DNA from 2 places in the Zymobacter palmae genome. Region 2 is predicted to be linked to the other one. Evidence: predicted binding sites of a transcription regulator. Region 2 holds the regulator's gene; the other holds the start of a gene.

Region 1 (11,303 bases), 150 kb from region 2:
ACAAATCCCGTTACCTGGGTAAAGGTGTCCTGAAAGCCGTTGAAGCGGTCAACACCAAAATCCGTGACGCGCTGATCGGTCAGGACGCTGCTGACCAGAAAGCAATCGATGCCAAAATGCTCGAACTCGACGGCACCGAAAACAAAGAAAACCTGGGCGCCAACGCCATTCTGGCAGTGTCTCTGGCTGTTGCTAAAGCAACTGCTATCGACAAAGGCGTTGAACTGTACGAATACGTTGCAGAACTGTACGGTCAGCCGGGCAAATTCAGCATGCCTGTTCCGATGATGAACATCATGAACGGTGGTGAGCACGCTGATAACAACGTCGACATCCAGGAATTCATGGTTCAGCCGGTTGGCGCTAAAAACTTCCGTGAAGCCCTGCGTTGCGGCGCTGAAGTATTCCATTCCCTGAAAAAAGTACTGTCTGGCAAAGGCCTGGCAACTTCTGTTGGTGACGAAGGTGGCTTCGCGCCGAACCTGGGTTCCAACGCTGAAGCGCTGGCTGACATCAAACAGGCTGTTGCCAACGCTGGCTACACTCTGGGCACAGACGTTACTCTGGCTCTGGACTGCGCTGCTTCTGAATTCTACAAAGACGGCAAATACGTCCTGGCTGGCGAAAACAAATCCTTCGATTCCGAAGGCTTCGTTAACTTCCTGTCTGATCTGACTGAACAGTACCCGGTCGTTTCCATCGAAGATGGTCTGGACGAAGGTGACTGGGCAGGCTGGAAAGTCCTGACTGAAAAACTGGGCAACAAAATCCAGCTGGTAGGTGACGACCTGTTCGTAACCAACACCAAGATCCTGAAAGAAGGTATCGAAAAAGGCATCGCTAACTCCATCCTGATCAAATTCAACCAGATCGGTTCTCTGACCGAAACTCTGGAAGCGATCAAAATGGCTCACGATGCAGGCTACACCACTGTTATCTCTCACCGCAGTGGTGAAACTGAAGATACCTTCATCGCTGACCTGGCGGTTGGTACTTCTGCAGGCCAGATCAAAACGGGTTCTCTGTCTCGCAGCGACCGTGTTGCTAAATACAACCGTCTGCTGGTTATCGAAAGCCAGCTGGGCGCTAAAGCACCTTACAATGGCCGTAAAGAAATCAAAGGCCAGCAGTAAGCTGCTACAGGCGTAGTGGTGGCTAGCTGCCGCTAAGTCTGGCACGACAGTTGTAATGAACCCCGTCTTCCCTTTGGGAAGGCGGGGTTTTGCGTTATGGACTTTGCAGAAATAAATAAAGGTGAGATTCTGTGCCACCTGCCACCTGCCACCTGCCACCTGCCACCTGCCACCTGCCACCTGCCACCTGCCACCTGCCACCTGCCACCTGCCACCTGCCACCTGCCACCTGCCACCTGCCACCTGCCACCTGCCACCTGCCACCTGCCACCTGCCACCTGCCACCTGCCAACAGCCAACAGCCAACAGCCAACAGCCAACAGCCAACAGCCAACAGCCAACAGCCAACAGCCAACAGCCAAGTTGAATGTATAGTAAGGGCGTGCAGATAACGGTTGTGATGAATGGCGTCAGGCGTCAGTAGGGCAGCGTGGGCGTTGCCTATCTTCTTGCCTGTGCTTATTGATTTGATAAGGCATTGAATGCGTGCCTGTCTTGTTTGGGGCTGCGTACGTTTGGATTGGTTGTATATGTGCTTTTTCTTCTGGGGGCTTTCAAGCAGGCATGTTGAAGCTGCTTTTTTATAGCGGACACGGCGGGCTGTTTGGCTTACGAGAGAAAACGGGGGAGGCAAGTGCACACGTCGGTAGAGCCGAAATGCGCACTTGGAAAAGCCTTAACGTTCCAGATATTGCAGCTTGTCGGGTTTACCGTCCCACTGCGCTGCGTCTGCCAGCGGATCGCGGCGCTCGGTGATGCTGGGCCATATTTCGGCCAGCTCGCCGTTCAGCGCAATGAAGGATTGCTGGTCTTCGGGCACTTCATCTTCCGAGAAGATCGCCTTGGCAGGGCACTCTGGTTCACACAGTGCGCAGTCGATGCATTCATCAGGATGAATGACTAGGAAGTTCGGCCCTTCGCGGAAGCAGTCTACCGGGCAGACTTCAACGCAGTCCGTGTACTTGCAGCGAATACAGTTTTCAGTAACTACAAATGCCATGATGACGGTCCTTGTGCTCTGACGGGAATCAGTCAGAGCTGTCCATATTTGCATATGCAGGATACGCCCAGAAGCGGGTATCTCTGTTCCTAAACGGTCGCTCCGCTACTCTCGAGCATGCCGAGCGACCTTCATATTTGGCTATAGGGAGTTCTTTATAGCCGTGCCTTGAGCGCATAGAGCGCGTCCAGTGCTTGGCGTGGGGTCAGATCGTCCACGTCCAGTTCCGTCAGCGCGATCACAGCAGGATGGGGCTCTGCTGTGAAGAGGTCATTCTGCTGAGGCGTGGGCTCTTGTACATGCATAGCCGTTGTTGTTGCGGCGGGTAAACCAGAACCGCTTTCCAGCTGCGCCAGCCGGAAGCGTGCTCGCTCGATGACGCTGCGTGGAACGCCTGCGAGCTGAGCGACCTGAAGACCGTAGCTCTGGCTTGCCGGGCCGGGTTCGACGCGGTGCATGAAGGCGATTCCTTCGTCGTGTTCAGTGGCGGTCAGGTGCAGGTTGCCAACACCGGTGATCTGCTGCTCCAGCGCAGTCATTTCAAAGTAGTGCGTCGCGAACAGGGTGAATGCGCGTCGCTGAGCCAGCGCTTCGGCAGATGCCCACGCCAGCGATAGGCCATCGAACGTACTGGTGCCGCGACCGATTTCATCCATCAATACCAAACTGTATTCTGTGGCATTGTGAAGAATGTTGGCCGTTTCGGTCATTTCGACCATGAAGGTCGAGCGGCCTCCGGCAAGGTCATCTGACGAGCCGATACGGGTGAAGATGCGGTCGATAGGGCCGATGATGGCATGGCTTGCAGGTACGAAGCTGCCAGTATAGGCCATCAGCACGATCAGAGCATTCTGGCGCATGAACGTCGATTTACCCCCCATGTTGGGGCCAGTAATGACGTGCATGCGCAGGGTATCGTCAAAACGCAGATCGTTGGGTACGAAGGGGTGCGATGAGACATGTTCGACGACCGGATGGCGTCCATCTCGGATGTCGATGCCGGGGGCTGTAGACAGCGTTGGGCAGGTCATATCGAGTGCGATTGCACGCTCGGCAAAGCTCATCAATACGTCAAGGCTGGCCAGGGCCTGTCCTGTTGCCGACAGCAGATTCAGATAAGCGTTGAGCGTATCGAGCAGCTCTTCATACAGCAGCTTTTCGCGGGCCAGCGCGCGGGCGCGGGCTGAAAGCACCTTGTCCTCAAACTCTTTCAGTTCGGGAATGATGAAGCGCTCGGCATTCTTGAGCGTTTGGCGGCGGATATATTCGACGGGAGCACTCTGTGCCTGACTGCGTGGGAGCTCAATGAAGTAGCCGTGAACGCGGTTGTAGCCCACCTTGAGGTTGGACAGGCCGGTACGCTCGCGCTCTCGGGTTTCGAGTCGCACGAGGTAGTCGCCGGCATGTTCGTGCAGATCACGCAGCTCGTCCAGCTCCTTGTCGAAGCCTTCTTTGATGACGCCCCCGTCACGTATCACGGCGGGCGGGGTGTCGATGATAGCGCGCGTTAGTGTGTCCTGTAACTGCGGGTACGCAATGATGTGCTTGCGCAGAGTGTCCAGTAGGCTGCCATCGGGAATGGGCTTCAGTAGCGCCGCTACTTCGGGCAGTGCCACGAGGGCGTCACGTAGGCGGGCCAAGTCGCGAGGACGCGCGCTGCGCAGTGCTACACGGGCCAGAATGCGCTCGACGTCGCCGATCTGCTTCATCGGAGTGCTCAGCTCTGTCAGCAGATCGCTGTCAATCAGACGCTGCACGGCCTGCTGGCGAGCATGGACCTGTTGCTGCTGACGAAGGGGGCGATTGAGCCAGCGGCGCAGTTTACGAGCCCCCATGGCGGTCAGTGTCGAGTCGAGTACGCTGGCGAGCGTATTGTCCGCCGTGCCTGATAGATTGGTATCTATCTCAAGATTGCGCCGGCTGGCAGCATCAATGACGACCGCATCGTTGCGTTGTTCTATTTCGAGTGCATTGACGTGCGGCAACGCTGCGCGCTGAGTATCGCGTGCATAGTTCAGCAGAGCCCCTGCCGCACAGACGCCATGAACGAAGTGTCCCGCACCGAAGCCGTCCAATGCATTGACCTTGAGCTGATCGCAGACAAGGCGGTGAGCGGTGTCGTGATCGAAGTGCCAGTCGCTCATGTGACGCAGGCCTGGCATACCGTCGATCGACTCCGGCAGTGTCAGCGATTCAGGGACCAGCAGCTCGGCAGGCGATAGGCGCTGCAGCTCGGCCAGCATTTCTCCGTCGCCGTCCACTTCGAGAGCACCGAAACGGCCACTGGCCACTTCCAGCCAAGCGATACCCCACTGCGGTTCGTGTGTGCGCGGTTTAGGGTGGCAGCACAAAGCGACCAGCAGGTTGTCGCGCCGCGCATCCAGCAGTGCTTCATCGTGCAGCGTGCCCGGGGTCACAATGCGAACGACCTTGCGTTCGACAGGGCCCTTGCTGGTCGCTGGGTCGCCGATCTGTTCGCAGATGGCAACGGAAACGCCAAGGCGAACTAGGCGAGCCAGATAGGATTCTACGCTGTGGTAGGGCACGCCAGCCATTGGAATGGGGTTGCCTGCCGATTGACCGCGAGCGGTCAGGGTAATATCCAGCAGTTCGGCTGCCCGTTTGGCATCATCGAAGAACAGCTCATAGAAATCCCCCATGCGATAGAACAGCAGAACGTCGGGATGTTCTCGTTTGATCTTCAGGTACTGTGCCATCATTGGCGTATGCTGGCGTGTCGCGTTTGAAGTCATGAGCGTGCTATTGCCTGGACATTGACAAGTGGAAGAAGGTGGCGTGTCCGTGAACGGACAGTGGTCGCTGCGGTCAGATTGCCGTCGATGGTTATGCTATCGTGAACACTCGCATTACTGACGGATTTTATTTGCAGGCTGACCAAGCCCGTAAGGGTAACATGATCGCGTGCGTGCTTCGTACTCTCGGCGCTTGTCTAGGGATAGAAGTCACGATTCGGTCAGGCTGCAGCAAGGCATCGGCAAGGAGCAGTGATCATGAAGGCCCAGATCATGCAGGTAGCGGAAGAAGTGGGGCATTTGGCGCGACAGTTGGGTATTGTCGTTACAACCGTGGAGTCCTGCACGGGAGGTCAGGTGGCGGGTGCAATTACGGATATTCCCGGCAGCTCGCGTTGGTTCGAAAGTGGCTTCGTGACCTATTCTAATGACGCCAAGCAGCGGATGGTTAATGTCAGCGCCGATAGCCTGCGCGCACAGGGGGCGGTCAGCCAAGTCGTCGTCGAGGAAATGGTCACGGGAGGCTGCCGAGTCAGTGGCGCCAAGCTGGGCGTGGCCGTGAGCGGTGTGGCTGGCCCGGATGGCGGCAGCGAACAGAAGCCTGTGGGCACGGTATGGATGGCATGGGGTGATGGCGACACGGCATTTGCGCACTGTTTCCATTTTGAGGGTGATCGCGTTCAGGTGCGTCAGGCCAGTGTGCTGGCGGCCTTAAAGGGACTGCGTTCTTGGCTGGCGTTGTTGCTGCAGGAGGAGCCGGATATTGCTTCGGCAATGAAAGAAAAGTACGACTCTGCATTGCAATGAGAAAGCGTGTCCCTATAATACCACTGTATATATACACACGTCACAAGCTCCGTGGGGTGTCATGGGCAGTCGGCTGCCCGCACTCCTTTGTCAGCTGGGGCAAGGGGCTTTGAATTTCCAACCGTCAAGTCCTTTACCACATTTGACGATGAAGGCAGGTGGGCTGGCACGCCCAGTACCGGAACCATTTTTTGAAACGGAACATACTCATGGCTCAAGACGAAAATCGCACCAAGGCGCTAAACGCAGCGCTCTCTCAGATCGAACGCCAGTTTGGCAAGGGCGCGGTCATGCGCCTGGGCGAAGCGCCGAGTACCGTTATGCCGTCGGTTTCCACAGGCTCGCTGGGTCTGGATATCGCACTGGGCATCGGTGGTCTGCCTTATGGCCGTATCATCGAAATCTTCGGGCCGGAATCTTCCGGTAAGACCACCATCACTCTGTCCGTCATTGCACAGGCGCAAAAGCAGGGCAAGACCTGTGCCTTCATCGACGCCGAGCATGCACTGGATCCGAGTTACGCGGCTAAGCTGGGCGTTAACCTCGACGACCTGCTGGTCTCGCAGCCCGATACCGGTGAACAGGCGCTCGAAATCTGTGACATGCTGGTCCGTTCGGGTAGCGTTGATGTCATCATCGTCGACTCCGTTGCCGCGCTGACACCCCGTGCCGAAATCGAAGGTGAAATGGGTGACGCTCATGTAGGTCTGCAGGCACGCCTGATGTCTCAGGCGTTGCGTAAGATCACTGGGCATATCAAAAACGCCAACTGCTTGGTCATGTTCGTCAACCAGATCCGTATGAAGATCGGCGTTATGTTTGGCAACCCGGAAACTACGACGGGTGGTAACGCGCTGAAGTTCTACGCCAGCGTACGCCTCGATATCCGCCGCATCGGCTCTGTCAAGCAGGGTGACGAAGTCGTGGGCAACGAAACACGCGTCAAGGTTGTGAAAAACAAGGTGGCACCGCCTTTCCGCCAGACCGAATTCCAGATCATGTATGGTCGCGGTATCTACCATGCCGGCGAAGTCATTGATCTGGGCGTACAGTGCGGTCTTATCAACAAAGCGGGCGCATGGTACAGCTACAACGGTGACAAGATTGGCCAAGGTAAAGCCAATGCGGCGCAATATCTGGAAGATCACCTCGACATTATGAAAGAGATCGAAGATCAGGTGCGTGCTCAGCTGCTGCAAACCTCAGAGCCTCACAGTGCCGATGCTGCTAAAGCAGAAGCCGACGTCGAAGTGCAGGAAAAGAGCGACGACGATCTGGCCTGATCAGTACTGACGTAATTCGAAGCCGATGGGGTGTTATGCCTCATCGGCTTTTTTGTATCTTGATCAGTCTTGCTGAACGGCTGAGCCTGACCGGGTTACAAAAAAACAGACTGAAATCGGGCGGTAAGGAAATAGATAAAGGAGGTTGAAAATGGAAAAGCGTTCATCACCTTGGCGGCGGTCCTCTGAGATGGCACCGCAAACGGTGACGACACTGATGGAATATGCCGTCGGGCTGCTCGCGCGCCGTGATTACAGTGTTGCTGAGTTGCACGACCGCCTAGGGCGTCGCACAGAGGATGGGGCGCTGATTGAGTCCGTAATTGACAGTCTCCAGCAGCAAGGCCTTCAATCCGACACACGCTTTGCCGAGGTGTTTGTGCGCAGTCGGATATCGCGTCGCCACGGCCCGTGTCGCATCCTTAATGAATTAATGTTGAAGGGTATTGAGGGGGCCGCCGCTCGTGCGGCGCTGCAGGCAGCAGATGCGGATTGGTATGCGCTGGCCTGCGAGGCACTTGCTGCTCGATTTTCTGCACCGGGCAATGATCTGCGTGAAAAGGCAAAACGACAGCGCTTTCTGGCGGGAAGGGGATTCGATGGTGACCAGACACGCCACGCACTTTCCTGCGCATGGTCGCCGGAAATGGACAATTAATCTGCCTCAGTGTTGCAAAAAACGCCTGCAAGATGAACTTGTCTGTGATTATTGGTATTTTTTGTTGCATCAGGGACTCTTCATTAGGGCCTTGATGGGGGTATACTCACTACAATCGTGCATGCTTTCTGTGGCAAAATCGCCTACTCGCAAACTATTTCTGCATGAAATGGTACGACATGGTAGTGCGGTGGCAGTGTCATCGTCATGCGGCAATTCTCATTACCGGCAGGGTATACATGAAAAGCGCAGATATACGCCAGGCGTTTCTTGAATTCTTCAAGCAGCATGGTCATACCGAAGTCCATTCCAGCTCCCTGATTCCCAACAATGATCCGACGTTGCTGTTCGTGAACGCGGGTATGGTGCCGTTTAAGAACGTTTTCCTCGGTCAGGAAAAACGCCCGTACGTACGTGCCACCTCGGCGCAGCGTTGTGTCCGTGCCGGCGGTAAGCACAACGACCTCGACAACGTTGGCTACACCGCGCGTCACCACACGTTTTTTGAGATGCTGGGTAACTTCAGCTTTGGTGACTATTTCAAGCGTGAAGTCATTGGGTTCGCATGGACGTTCTTGACAGATGTACTGAAACTGCCAAAAGATCGCCTTTGGGTAACGGTACACGTCACTGACGACGAAGCCGCCGACATCTGGATCAATGAGATCGGTGTACCGGCAGACCGCCTAACGCGCCTTGAGGAAGATAACTTCTGGCAGATGGGTGATACCGGTCCGTGTGGCCCTAGCTCCGAGATCTTCTACGACCACGGCCCTGACGTAGCGGGTGGTCCTCCTGGTTCTCCTGATGAAGACGGCGACCGTTATATCGAGATCTGGAACCTCGTGTTCATGCAGTACGATCGCGATGAATCCGGCAACCTGAATCCGCTGCCGCGTCCGTCCATCGACACGGGGATGGGGCTTGAGCGCATCGCTGCTGTCATGCAGGGCGTGCATTCCAACTATGAAATCGACCTGTTCCAGAATCTGCTCAAGGCTGCTGCTGAGCTGACCGGACAGGCCGATATCAATCAGCCGTCACTGCGCGTTATCGCCGACCATATCCGTTCATGCTCCTTCCTGATCAGTGATGGCGTTATGCCGGGCAATGAAGGCCGTGGCTACGTGCTGCGTCGTATCATTCGTCGTGCCGTGCGTCACGGTCACAAGATGGGCGCGCGTGAACCGTTCTTCCATAAGCTGGTAGCCACGCTGGACGCCGAGATGGGGCAGGCCTATCCGGAACTGCACAAGCAGAGCGAACATATCGCGCGGGTACTGCTGAAAGAAGAAGAGCAGTTCGAGCGTACGTTGGATCACGGCATGAAGCTGCTGGATGAGTCCATTGCGGCGCTCGACGGCAACGTGTTGTCGGGTGACACCATCTTCAAGCTCTACGATACCTATGGTTTCCCCTACGATCTGACCGCAGACGTGGCGCGTGAGCGTGGCATCGTGCTTGATGAGAAAGGGTTTGAAGCGGCACTCGAAGAACAACGTGCGCGTGCGCGTGCGGCAAGCAAGTTCTCTGCGGATGCGCAGACTGTCATCGATATTGATACGCAGACCGATTTTGTCGGCTATGAGCATACGGAAGGCGAAGGCCTGGTACTGGCGCTGCTGGACAGCGAAGGTCAGCACTGCGACCAGTTGACGGACGGGCAGGAAGGTACGGTTGTACTGGATCACACGCCGTTCTACGCCGAGTCGGGCGGTCAGGTCGGTGACACCGGGGTGCTGGTCGCGGAAGGCGTCTGCTTCCGTGTGACCGATACCTACAAGAACGCGGCAGGCCAGTGGTTCCATCGCGGTCAGGTCGAGAACGGCGCGGTAAGCGTTGGGCTGAGTGTTACGGCTGACGTTGATGACCTGCGTCGTGACGACATCCGTCGCAACCACTCTGCCACTCACCTGCTGCATGAGGCACTGCGTCGCGTGCTGGGCGATCATGTTCAGCAGAAGGGCTCACTGGTAACGCCTGATCATCTGCGTTTCGACTTCAGTCACTTCGAAGCAGTGACGCCGGAGCAGCTGCGTGAAGTCGAGCAGATTGCCAATGCTGAAATCCGTGCCAATACGCCGGTCACGACACGTATCATGAGCGTCGACGATGCGCGTGCGCTGGGCGCACGTGCACTGTTCGATGCCAAATACGGTGAGGACGTGCGCGTGCTGACGATGGGGCGTGAGGATTTCTCCATCGAGCTATGCGGCGGTACACACGTTGCGCGTACGGGTGATATTGGCCTTTGTCATATCGTCTCCGAGGGCAGCGTGGCATCGGGCATCCGTCGTATCGAAGCGGTAACCGGTAAGTCTGCGCTGGATGCTTTCCTTGCCAAAGAAGACAGCATTGGGCGTATGGCCGCTGCGCTGAAAGCGCGCCCGGAACAGTGTGAGGTGCGCTTGGAAGCGGCACTGGCGCATCAGCGCGATCTGGAACAGGAACTGACGCGCCTGAAATCACGTCTAGCGCACTTTGCCAGCCAAGAGCTGGTCGAGCAGGCCCGCGACGTTGCTGGTGTGAAGCTTCTGGTGGCCACGCCGGAAGGCATCTCCAGCAAGGAACTGCGCGGCATGGTGGAAACGCTGCGTCAGAAACTGTCTTCAGGTGTCGTGCTGCTGTCCGTTGTCGACGGTGACCGCGTCAGCTTGGCGGCAGGCGTAACGGCAGATTTGACCGACCGCGTCAAAGCGGGGGCATTGGTCAACGCTGTGGCGTGTCAGGTCGGCGGCAAAGGCGGTGGTCGTCCTGACCTTGCTCAGGCCGGCGGTAACCAACCTGAACACCTGCAACAGGCATTGGCAAGCGTCGATGCATGGCTGGTCGAGCAGCTTCAGGCATAACGTAACGTGACAGTAGGGAAGGCGGCCGTGTGGCTGCCTTTCTGTTTGTCATGTATGGGGCCCAACCGATAATCGAATAAATAAACCGAATAGAAGGACTGTCATGGCGCTATACGTACAAAAATTTGGCGGCACCTCGGTAGGCTCCATCGAGCGTATTCGCGCGGTAGCAGAGAAAGTAAAACGCTTTCGCGAAGATGGGCATCAGATCGTCGTCGTCGTTTCGGCCATGAGCGGTGAAACCAACCGTCTGCTGGGACTGGCAAACGACATTTCCGAGGAACCAAATCCACGAGAACTGGATGTTTTGGTCTCTACCGGTGAACAGGTCACAATTTCGCTGTTGTCGATGGCGTTGCAGTCGATAGGAGTAGAAGCGGTGTCCTATACCGGGGCACAAGTGTGCATCCATACCGATACAGCCCACACGCGTGCGCGCATCAGCCATATCGACACCGACCGTCTGCGTCGCGATCTGGATGCTGGGTGTGTCACCGTGGTGGCGGGTTTCCAAGGTATGGATGAAAACGGCGAGATCACGACACTGGGACGTGGCGGCTCCGATACGACGGCAGTAGCGCTGGCGGCTGCACTGAAAGCAGACGAATGTCAGATCTATACCGATGTGGATGGTGTGTATACGACCGACCCGCGCGTATGCGCGCATGCCCGTCGTCTTGACGCCATTACCGTAGAAGAAATGCTTGAACTGGCTAGCCTTGGCTCCAAGGTACTGCAGATTCGTTCCGTTGAATTTGCAGGCAAGTACAATGTGCCGCTGCGCGTATTGTCATCGTTCGAAGAAGGTCCTGGTACATTG
Region 2 (11,303 bases):
TGGCGCTGCGCGAACACTATCAGGTGGTTTTCGCTTCCGCACGGCCTGTGCGCGATATGCTGCCGCTGCTGCCAGATGAACTGCATGACGCTGTGATGGTGGGGTGTAATGGTGGGATGGCGTGGCAGCGCGGCGAGTTTATGATCAATGAAAAATTCGACGCCGACAGTGCGGCAAGCATGCTGGGGTGGCTGGATAATGCCCGTGCGGCCTATGTAGTGGAAAGTCACTGGCAGTACGGTTTCTCGCCCATCGCGCATGATTTCCACGACTATGTGCGTTCACTGAACGTCACGTTCCCTCCCGCCGAGCGCGATACAGTGATGGCGCAAGGGGTTAACAAGATCCTGATTCTCGATATGGCGCTGCGGGAACCGCTGTTAGAGTACCTGAGTGCTCAGCCCTTCAATGTCGTCGAAAAGCTCCACCGTTTCGATCACTGCTTCGATCTGATGCCCGGTCAGACCGATAAGGTGAATGCGCTGGATCGGCTGGCGATTGCACCCGAGCAGGCGATTATCTTCGGCAATGACCTTAACGATCAGGCCATGCTGGCCCGCGCAGCACACTCGGTCGTTGTGGGTGAATTCCAGCCGGCCACACCACCTCATCAGCGTGTCGCGTTCGACGAGGTAGCACAGGCCATCACCGCGCTGGCTGACAAGGTCGCGGCTTGATTCGTATCAGCGCTGAACTGTCGAGAAAATGGTAGGGGTATCTGCGCCTATCTACTGGAATATGAAGGCATCACGGTGCTAACGCACCGAGCATGGTGCTGCGGTATTCTTGCGCCTCGCCTGTCGCACGGGCTGCGCTGTCGTGGTACCCTGTGGTCAGACAACGACCATGGCGCTAATCGCTATGGTCGTTTTTTTACCATGAGAGGTGATTCATGATCGACAATGCGATTCTCGAGATCGTAGAGCTTCCAGACGGTGAGGTCGTGCTTCGTTCTACCGATAGCGATGATGAAGCTCCTTTGGTTAGCATTCGATTTTCCGAGCAGGCGCTGGAGCTGCTGCAGCGAAGCCGCTTCGATGTCGCACGGGAAATGATCGACCACGCTATCACGCGTTCGATGCTGTGGGACGGTGACGATACGCTGAGTGAGCAGGACGAAGAAGAGTCGGTGACCGTGCATTAATAAAAGACTGTTTCATAACCTAAGTGATCGCTTTTACCCTTTCTGAAATAGAAGGCTTCTACCGCAATGTTGTGGTTTGAAGGCCCTTCAATGACATGGGTATTGGCGTTATGGAACATGCTCTAAGCAGGTTGCACGATGAGCCGCGCTCAGTAGATAGTGTGCGGGAGTGCCTAGGGGGCGAATCCTAGGTCATGCCGATGATCACCATGATCGGCGCGGCACAGAATAAAAGAAAGGCGGGCAGGCCGATTCACACGGCCTGCCCGCCTTTTGTGTACCTATCTACGGCTAGACGTATCGCGAGGGATCAGTGCAGACCCTGATCGCCGCGGATGACGCCGACCCCGATACCTTCGATTTCCAGCGCATCGCGGGTGACATCCACCTCAATCGGTGCAAAGTCCGGGTTCTCTGCGATCAGGCGAACATGATTGCCCTGACGCTCGAAGCGTTTGACTGTTACGTCATCGCCCAGGCGAGCCACGACGATTTGGCCGTTGTGCACGTCCTGCGTCTTGTGCACCGCCAGCAGGTCGCCATCCAGAATGCCAACATCTTGCATCGACACCCCTTTGACGCGCAGCAGATAATCCGCGCGTGGCGAGAAGAAGTCTGGCGACAGCGGGCAGTAGCGGTCGACGTGTTCGGTGGCGAGAATAGGGCTACCCGCCGCAACCTGACCTACAATGGCCAGCGTATCGGTCGGTGCCGCTTCGTCGCGCTTGATGATGCGGATGCCGCGTGACGCGCCCGCGATCATTTCGATCACGCCCTTGCGTTTCAGGGCGCGCAGATGTTCTTCGGCGGCGTTGGCAGAGCGGAACCCCAGCGCTCGCGCAATCTCTGCCCGTGTAGGTGGATATCCCAGCGTATCGAGCGTCTCGCAGATGAAGTCAAAGACTTCCTGCTGGCGACGAGTGAGTGGTTTCGTCATGACAGGCCTTGTCGTCTTGGATGAAATAATATCTCTGTGATTATATCCAGTGTATTCTGCCACGCAAGTCAATTGCAGCATACGGCGCGTTATGGGGTAGAATAGTCGCCGCACGGGAATGGGGCGCGTTTTGTTCTCATGTGGCATGCGTGAACTTCAGTTCGGCACGAGGCTTCTTTTCTTTGGATCAGAGGGAAAACGTGCCGCCGGGAAAACCTTCCGGGCAAACGCGTGTCCGAAGGACTGTGTATCCGCGCCATCGGCATACCGCCAGCAGCGATAGTGTGCTTGCTCAGGCGGTGCGCCCGCTGTCTCCATGTGCTTCGCTCGTCACCTGACCTGGCTCCGGCTTCGTCAGGTGTTCTGTTTTCGGCATGGTAGTGCCGTATCCCACTTACATTTGAACAAGACTCTGGCAATGCAAGACGATCCGATTTTTGATTCTCATCGCCACGTGCAGGATATGAATGCGCTGATGGCGCAGGCTGACTGTCTGGTCACGCAAGAAGAAGTGGACGCCGCACTCGACGCCATGGCGACGCGCATGACGGAAGTGCTGGGTGACAAATTGCCGCTGTGCTTCTGCGTCATGAACGGTGGCCTCATCACGACGGGTCACTTGCTGACGCGTCTCGGCTTCCCGCTTGAAATCGATTACCTGCACGCGACGCGCTACCGCGGCAAGACCAGCGGTGGGGAATTGTTCTGGCGCGTTTCCCCCGAGCGGCCGATGAAAGGACGTCATGTGGTCGTCATCGACGATATTCTCGATGAAGGTGCCACGCTGGCGGCTATTCTGGAGTACTGCCGCGAAGCGGGTGCTGCAAGCGTCTCCTCTGCGGTGCTGGTCGACAAGAAACATGATCGCAAGGCCGTGCCGGGTCTGAAGGCCGACTTCTGCGGTCTGGAAGTCGAAGACCGTTACGTGTTCGGCTTCGGCATGGACTACAAGGGCTATTGGCGCAACGCGCCGGGTATTTTCGCGCCCAAAGGGCTATAAGGGCGCTTGCCCATGAGCGTGCGCAGTGAGGGCGCTTCGACCGTGACTTTGAATGTGAGGCCTATCTTTCAATGAGCAATCTGTCGAAGCTGTCGAGCCGTCTGATGAAGTATCGCCACCAGCTGGGGGTAGCCCTGATCGTGGCGATCTTCATCGGCGCGGTGTATGCCTGTTGGTCGATGGTCAGAAGCATTAATCTGAGCCAACTGCATGCGGCGCTGATAGCCGTGCCGCCACAGTGGATTGTGGGGGCCGTGCTGGCAGCGGTCGGCAGCTATGTGATGCTGTTGGGCTATGAATGGTCGGCGACGCGCTATGCTGGCGTCAGCGTGCCGTCGAGAGCGCTGGTCATGGCGGGTGTATGCGCATCAGCAGTGGGCAATGCGATTGGGCTGTCAATGCTGTCGGGCGGCGCGGTGCGTTATCGGCTCTACTTTCCTCACGGCATAGAACCGGCCGACGTGGCGCGTATGTCGGCATTCGTCAGTCTAGCGCTGGGCTGTGCGTTGCCACCACTGGCCGCTGTTGCGGCGCTGATTCACGTCGATGCGGCCGCGCAGGCACTGCACCTGTCACGCAGCTGGGTTATTGGCATAGGCATTGCTGTGCTGGTGGGCTATCTGCTGTTGGTTGGCATTCTGGCCACGCGCCGGTCTGCGCACTGTCCGACGCCGTTCACGCGTCAGTTTCATCTGTGGCACTGGCGGTTTCGCCTGCCCAATATGGTGCTGTCCGCGTTGCAGCTGCTGATTACGCTGCTAGATGTCATCTGTGCGTCGGCTGTGCTGTACCTGCTGATTCCGGGCGATATTCCCTTCACCACGTTCATGATGGTGTATCTGCTGGCGCTGGCGACGGGTGTATTGAGCCATATTCCCGGCGGGTTTGGCGTCTTTGAGATGATCATTCTGTCGGCTTTCAAAGGCTCAGTAGGTGAAGCACCACTGCTGGCGGCCATTCTGCTGTACCGCGCGATCTATGTACTGCTGCCACTGGTGCTGGCCTGTCTGGCACTCTTGTGCTGTGAACTGGTTAGGCTGCGGCGGCATCGCCGCACGTCGTAGCACAGCGGACTATCCGTGGCGAGGATAAGAAAAGGCGAGCTCTCCATTGCGGAGGCTCGCCTTTTCTGTTTTTGCCAGTGGTGCGGTGCCGAGCGGTTGATATGCCGCAAGACACGGAGGTCTGGCTGTGCAGTGCTTAGAGCATGTTTCATAACGCTAATACCCATGTCATTAGGAGGATTTCAAACCACAACATTGCGGTAGAAACCGTCTTTGGAAAGGGCAAAAGCAATCACTTAGGTTATGAAGCAGTCTTTTAGTGCGCCTGTTTCCAACGTGTCAGCAGGGCTTTCGCGGCAGCAGCGGGGTCGGGCTGGGCGCAGATCGCACTGACCACGGCAATGCCGTCGGCTTCGGTGGTGGCGATGTCGCTGAGGCGCTCACCGCCGATGCCGCCAATCGCTACGCAAGGCAGGCCGTGCGCGTGTGCGCGTGCCGCCAGATGACGTAGACCGTCGATCCCTAGCACCTTCACTTCCTTGGTCTGGGTCGGGTAGACCGCACCAAGCCCGATGTAGTCCAGCGTACCTGCGGGTTGCGCAAGGGCATAGTCCAGCTCGGCATCGTTGTGGACGCTTAGCCCCAGCAGTCGATCGGGGCCGAGGCGCTGGCGGGCAACGGTGGGGGGCAGGTCGTCCTGACCGATATGTGCGCCTTCGGCATCAGCCGCTATCGCCGCGTTGATATCGTCGTTGACCAATACCGGTACGGCACGCCCAATGGCGTCGATGATGCGGCGCGCGAGTGCGCTGCGCTGCTCCGTAGTGGCGTGCTTGTCGCGCAGCTGGATCAGCGTGGCACCGCCTTCTACGGCTGCCTGGCAGGTGGCAACGATGCGATCATCATCACGTTCATCAAGGCTGATCGTGACCAGGTAGAGGGATAGGTCGAGGTGGGGGCGTGTGAGCGTTGAGGTGACGGTCATGCCTGCTGCTCCTCGTGGGTGGCGGGGCGCGTGTGGCGCACGGGATGCGGGTGTTCGCTCAGGGTGTCGCTGCTGTCTGATGACGAGCGTATGGAAGGTGCTTGGCGACCGAAGCCGGCATCCCAATCCTTCCATACTGGCTGTAGCCCTGACTGGCGCAGGGCCTCGGCGACCTGCTCGGGGGTACGGTGATCGTCTGGTGTGAACTGTTCGAGATGATGATCGTGGGTATTGGCATAGCCGCCCGGTTGTGTCTGGGAGAACGCGCTGATGCTGGTGATGCCTAGCGGCGCAACATGGTCGCGGAAGCGTGCGGATTCGCGGGTCGACAGCGACAGCTCGACATCGGGAAATGCGATGCGATAGGCACAGATGAGCTGTACCAGATGGCGTTCAGTAACCAGTGCCGCGGGGGTGATGCCGCCCTCACAGGGACGCAGGCGCGGGAACGATATCGAGAAGCGGCTCTGCCAATAGCGCTCGCGCAGATAGCGTAGGTGCTCCGTCATCATGAAGCAGTCGGTGCGCCAATCGGCGGACAGCCCAAGCAGTGCACCTAGACCGATCTTGCTCATGCCGGCAAGGCCCAACCGGTCGGGGGTTTCCAGTCGCCACTGGAAGTCGGTCTTGAAGCCGCTGAGGTGGTGCTGATCGTACAGCGCCGGATGGTAGGTTTCCTGATACACCAGCACCGTATCGACACCCAGCGTGCGCAGCTCGGTGTAGTCCTCAATTCGCATCGGTTGCACTTCCATCATCAGATGACTGAAGTGGCGGCGAATGCGTGGCAGATGCTCGCGGAAGTACGCCATGCCGACTTTCTTGGGGTGTTCTCCTGTCACGATTACGACCTGATCGAACCCCAGTGCCTTGATCGCCTCGCATTCCCGCTCAATCTCTTCTCCGCTCAGAATTTTGCGGGTGATCCTGTTGTGCGAAGAGAAACCGCAGTAGCTGCAGTTGTTGGCGCACATGTTTGACAGGTACAGCGGCACGTACATGCCAATGGTGCTGCCGAAGCGCTGGCGGCTAAGGGCCTGCGCACGCTGGGCCATCTGTTCGAGAAACCCATCAGCGGCGGGTGAGATCAGCGCCATCAGATCATGGGCGTCCGGGGATGGGGTGGTCAGGGCACGCTGAACGTCGGCTGCCGTCATGGCATTGATGCGCAGGGTGATGTCCTGCCAGTCGAGCTGGTGCAGCTCACCGAAAAATGAACGGCTCATGCAGTGAGGCTCCTTCAGTTCAGCGTGTCGAGAAAAGAGGTCAGCGGGCTGGAGGCCTGTGCCTGCCATGTGACCGCGCCAGGGCGGCTAGAGCGTGCCAGTTCGCCTGCTTCGACAGCGAGGCGGAAAGCGTGGGCCATCTGCACGGGATCGGCGGCCGAGGCGATGGCGGTATTTACCAGTACGGCATCGGCGCCCATTTCCAATGCTTCCACCGCTTGGCTGGGGCGGCCGATACCCGCGTCGACGACGACGGGTACCTGTGCTTGCTCAATAATGATGCGCAGCATATCACGCGTAGACAGCCCCTGATTGGAGCCGATCGGCGCACCCAACGGCATGACTGCGGCGCAGCCGACGTCCTCCAGTCGCTTGCATAGCACCGGATCGGCACTGCAGTAAGGCATGACGACAAAGCCTTCCTTGACCAGCTGTTCGGCGGCCTTGAGCGTTTCGATGGGGTCGGGTAGCAGCCAGCGTTGATCGGGGTGGATCTCCAGTTTGATCCACGGTGTGTTCATCGCTTCGCGTGCAAGCTGGGCGGCCAGTACGGCTTCATCGGCGGTGCGTGCGCCGGATGTATTGGGCAGCAGCGGGATGCCGCTGGCCTTAAGTGGCGCATAGACATCGCCTTCGTTGGCGGTAGCGGTCACTCGCTTCATTGCAAGGGTCACCATCCCAGCGCCGGAGGCTTCCAGCGCGGCCAGCATCAGCGCTGGGGTGGCGAATTTACCCGTACCCATCAGTAGGCGGGAAGAAAACGTGCAGTCGGCAATGGTTAGCATGACAAAAGAGTCCTGACAGAAGGTGAACGAAAGCGTTAGCAGTGGCGCGGTGGCGGCATGCGGGCCATTTAGCCTCCGGCGATGGGCTGGATCAGCAGCAGGGCATCACCGCCGCTGACGGTCTGCTGTTCCCAGTGCTGGCGGGGCACAACCTTGCCGTTGAGTGCGACGGCATAGCCGGGGGCGGTAGCGTCAAGCTGGAGGAGCAGCTCTGCCAGTGTCAGAGGGTTTTGAGGCAGCGTGCGAGGTTCGCCGTTGAGCGTGATGGTGGTGGTCATGAGTGGGTTCCACAGACAGAGCAGTGAGGATGAGCGGTACGTTCTAGGGTCTGCCAGTGCTGATGCTGACCATCGAACAAGGTGATCGTGTGGGTAAGAGGCGAATCGTTGTTGACCAGCCAGCGAATGGCCTCAAGGGCTTGCATGGCCCCGAAGATGCCGGGCAATGGGCCGAGGATGGGCAGTGGGCCGGGAGCGGCAGGGGCTTCTTCAGGGAACAGACAGTGATAGCAGCCGTGACTAAACGGGGGCGCGAAGACGGTGAGCTGGCCTTGCAGGCGGGCAACGCTGGCGTGTATCCACGGTGTCTGCAGGGCTACGCAGCACGCATTGATAGCGCGACGGGTGGCGAGGTTGTCGGTGCAATCCAGTACAAGATCGGCGGCGGCAACGGCATCCTGCAGGGCTGAACCTTCAAGGCGGCAGGCAATAGCGCGGCAGTCGACGTCAACGTTGCGGGCGCTCAACCGCTGGCAGGCCGTGTTCGCTTTCGAGAGGCCAATGTCGGCTTCGTTGTACAGTACCTGACGATGAAGATTGGTGAGGCTGACGTGATCGTCATCGGCGAGCGTCAGCGTGCCTATGCCAGCACCCACCAAATAAGGGGCCGCCGCTGACCCTAGGCCGCCCGCACCGACCAGCAGTACATGGGCGGCATGCAGGCGCTGTTGTCCTTCAAGGCCGAAGTCGCTGAGGGCCATTTGACGCTGATAGCGAGATGATGTCGATGAAGAGGAGAGCGCTACCACGGTGATGTTTCCTTTCCGCAATGCGCCTGGCTGCCTTCGATATCAGCGGGCAGGTCAGGCTGATTCGGAGCGCATAGAGCAAAGGGAACGCGGTGGGACGCTGGTTATTCAGAGAGGGGAAAAGGCGTGCGGGGGCGCAGTGATACCGCGCTTTAGGATAAACCTGCCCGTGAGTCGTCCGTACTAATGGCAAGACATAGGGCAGGTTGCACGCTTGTTTCCTTCGCAGATCCGAATCTGATCAGGTTCCACGGATTCCCTCTGGGGGTCTCAGCTCCCGAACGCGGTACATCGTCGCTGGGAGCACTCCGACAAGTGCTGATGGGTGCTGTTTTAACGCACTAAGCGTCAGCTGGCAAGCTTGGTGCGCTGATGTGGGCTTCGACGTTAGTCGCTGTTCACCGCGCTGCGACTCTGCTCAAGCCGTGTCAGCAGGGCTTCTATTGCCTTGAAGCGCGTTTCTGCATCGGGCATCGCGGCAGTGAAGCGTAGCGTTTGCGCGCCGTCGAGTCGGTAGCGCTGGGGTTCGCGTTGTATCAGCGTGACCAGCGTCATCGGGTCAATGGTCGGTTGGCTGCCGAAGATCAGGCGACCTCGCTCCGGCCCCGCTTCAAGACGATGGATGCCCAGCCGTTCGGCGCGCTGGCGCAACACGGCCTGACGGAACAGGTGCTTGACCGGGTCAGGCAGCAGGCCGAAGCGATCGATCATCTCGACTTGAAGCTCGCGCAGGGCGTCGGCCGTAGCGGCGCTACTGATACGCTTGTACATCACCAGACGCTGCTGAACATCGGGCAGGTAGTCGTCGGGAATCAGGGCGGGCAGCCCCAGTCCGATTTCGACCTCTTCTTCGAGCGGCGCTTCGAGGTTTGGCGTTTTCCCCGAACGAATGGCTTTCACCGCACGATCAAGCATGTCCATGTACAGGCCATAGCCGATGGTCTCGATCTGGCCACTCTGCTCTTCGCCCAACAGTTCACCTGCGCCGCGGATTTCCAGATCGTGGCTGGCCAGCGTGAAACCGGCCCCCAGATCTTCCGATTGGCTGATGGCTTCAAGACGCTTGCGAGCATCACTGGTGATCTGCTTCGGCGGTGGCGTCAGTAGGTACGCATAGGCTTGGTGGTGCGAACGACCCACGCGGCCGCGCAGCTGGTGCAGCTGTGCCAGCCCGAACTTATCGGCGCGCTCAATGATGATGGTGTTGGCGCTGGGCACGTCAATACCGGTTTCGATGATTGTTGAGCAGACCAGAATGTTGAAGCGCTTGTGGTAGAAGTCGCTCATTACGCGTTCCAACTGGCGTTCGGCCAGCTGACCGTGTGCCACGCCGACGCGGGCTTCGGGAACCAGTTCTTCCAGCTTTTCGGCCGCGGCTTCGATGCTTTTGACCTCGTTGTGGAGGTAGTAGACCTGCCCGCCACGTAGGATTTCACGCAGGATAGCTTCCTTCAATACGCCATCATTGCGCTGCTGGATGAACGTTTTGACCGACAGGCGGCGTGCCGGTGGCGTGGCGATGATCGACAGGTCGCGCATGCCACTCATCGCCATCGACAGTGTGCGAGGGATGGGGGTAGCGGTCATGGTGAGAATGTCCACTTCGGCGCGCATCGCCTTCAGGCGCTCCTTCTGTGCCACCCCAAAGCGGTGTTCCTCGTCAATGATGACCAGCCCCAGTTCCTTGAATTCGGTGTCGCGCCCGAGCAGCTTGTGCGTGCCGATCACAATGTCAGCTTGGCCCTCGCGCAGGCGTTCGAGGGCGGCGGTCTGTGCTTTGCCGGCCTTGAAGCGCGACAGGATCTCGATGTTGACGGCGGTATCCGCGAAGCGGTCGCGAAAGTTGTCGTAGTGCTGCTGAGCCAGCAGTGTGGTCGGCACCAGTACGGCGACTTGTCGTCCCGAGTTGACGGCCAAGAACGCTGCGCGCATTGCCACTTCGGTCTTGCCGAAACCAACGTCACCGCAGATGACACGGTCCATCGGCTGTACGGAGGTCATGTCGTGAATGACGGCCTGAATGGCCGCTTTCTGATCGGGCGTTTCCTCGAACGGGAATGCCGCGGCAAAACGTGCATAGGCATCGTCGGGGGGCCGGCAGGCAAAACCCTCGCGCGCTTCACGGCGGGCATACACGTCCAGCAGCTCGGCCGCTGTATCGCGGATGCGTTCGGCCGCCTTGCGGCGTGCCTTCTCCCATTGATCGTTGCCCAGCTTGTGCAGTGGCGCAGCTTCGTCGGGCGCACCACTATAGCGTGAGATCATCGACAGGCTATCGACGGGCACGTACAGCTTGGCACCGTTGGCGTATTCGAGCGCCACGAACTCCGCCTGCTGACCCGCTGCAGTGATGGTTTCCAGTCCCAGATAGCGTCCGACCCCGTGTGCACGGTGAACGACCGGTGCGCCGGGCTTTAGCTCCGACAGGCTACGGATCACCAACTCGTCATCGTCCGTCGCACGCACCTGTTGGCGTCGGCGGCTTTGGCGCACGATGTCCCCGTACAGCTCGGTTTCGGTAATGACGATCAGTTTGTCAGCGGGTAACCAGACACCTTCACCCAGCGCGCCGGTAGTGATACCGCGCACCGCCTGTTCTTGCATGAAGGTTGTCCAGCCCGGCAGGTGTGCCGCATGCGTGACCAGTCCGCCCAGTTGCTCTTCCAACGCTTCTAGGCGGCCGCGGCTTTCGGCAACGTACAGCAGGCGCGTATCGGGGCCGACATGCTGTTCCAGAAACGCCATCAATCGGTGCAGTGGTTTGGGGCTACGCCCATCAAGGCTGATATCGGGAAGCGGTGCCGCGGCAAAGGTGTGGGCGTGTTTGTGAGGTTCGCTGACCCACTGGGTGCGTGGATAGCGCTTGATTAGTCCAAACAGATCGTCGGCGGGCACAAACGCTCGTTCAGGAGGCAGTAGCGGGCGCGTCCGATCAACGGCCAAGTTTGCATAGCGTTCCTGGATGCTGGTCCAGTGCTGGCGAGCAGCATCCTGAACGCCCGGCAGCAGCATGATCTCGAGCGCCTCGCTGCCGATGTGATCGAACAGGGTGGCGGTTTCATCAAAAAACAGCGGCAGATACTGCTCAAGGCCCGGAGAGGGAATGCCTTCCAGCGCGTCCAGATAGAGCGGTACTTGGCGCGGATCGACATCGAACCCCGTTTCGAACCCTTCACGGAAGCGTGCAATGGCCTC

The links. The regulator LexA, encoded in region 2, represses DNA repair genes until DNA is damaged. The targets are predictions, from matches to a motif close to TACTGTNTANNTANACAGTA.
Region 1: a site for LexA is predicted at 5,715-5,734, ahead of recA (recombinase RecA). Genes of this name have one in related genera too.

The regions. Positions count from the first base shown of each region.
Region 1 covers NZ_AP018933.1:1,959,758-1,971,060, reverse strand. The annotation lists gene eno (phosphopyruvate hydratase) at 1-1,133, shown strand, start outside; gene fdxA (ferredoxin FdxA) at 1,810-2,133, opposite strand; gene mutS (DNA mismatch repair protein MutS) at 2,289-4,886, opposite strand; gene ZBT109_RS08860 (CinA family protein) at 5,145-5,693, shown strand; gene recA (recombinase RecA) at 5,903-6,976, shown strand; gene ZBT109_RS08850 (regulatory protein RecX) at 7,128-7,634, shown strand; gene alaS (alanine--tRNA ligase) at 7,874-10,483, shown strand; gene ZBT109_RS08840 (aspartate kinase) at 10,587-11,303, shown strand, end outside.
Region 2 covers NZ_AP018933.1:2,104,963-2,116,265, reverse strand. The annotation lists gene ZBT109_RS09465 (HAD-IIB family hydrolase) at 1-677, shown strand, start outside; gene ZBT109_RS09460 (hypothetical protein) at 893-1,144, shown strand; gene lexA (transcriptional repressor LexA) at 1,455-2,081, opposite strand; gene ZBT109_RS09450 (hypoxanthine-guanine phosphoribosyltransferase) at 2,500-3,081, shown strand; gene ZBT109_RS09445 (lysylphosphatidylglycerol synthase domain-containing protein) at 3,153-4,145, shown strand; gene thiE (thiamine phosphate synthase) at 4,402-5,070, opposite strand; gene thiH (2-iminoacetate synthase ThiH) at 5,067-6,296, opposite strand; gene ZBT109_RS09430 (thiazole synthase) at 6,311-7,081, opposite strand; gene thiS (sulfur carrier protein ThiS) at 7,150-7,359, opposite strand; gene ZBT109_RS09420 (HesA/MoeB/ThiF family protein) at 7,356-8,108, opposite strand; TPP riboswitch at 8,310-8,429, opposite strand; gene mfd (transcription-repair coupling factor) at 8,496-11,303, opposite strand, start outside.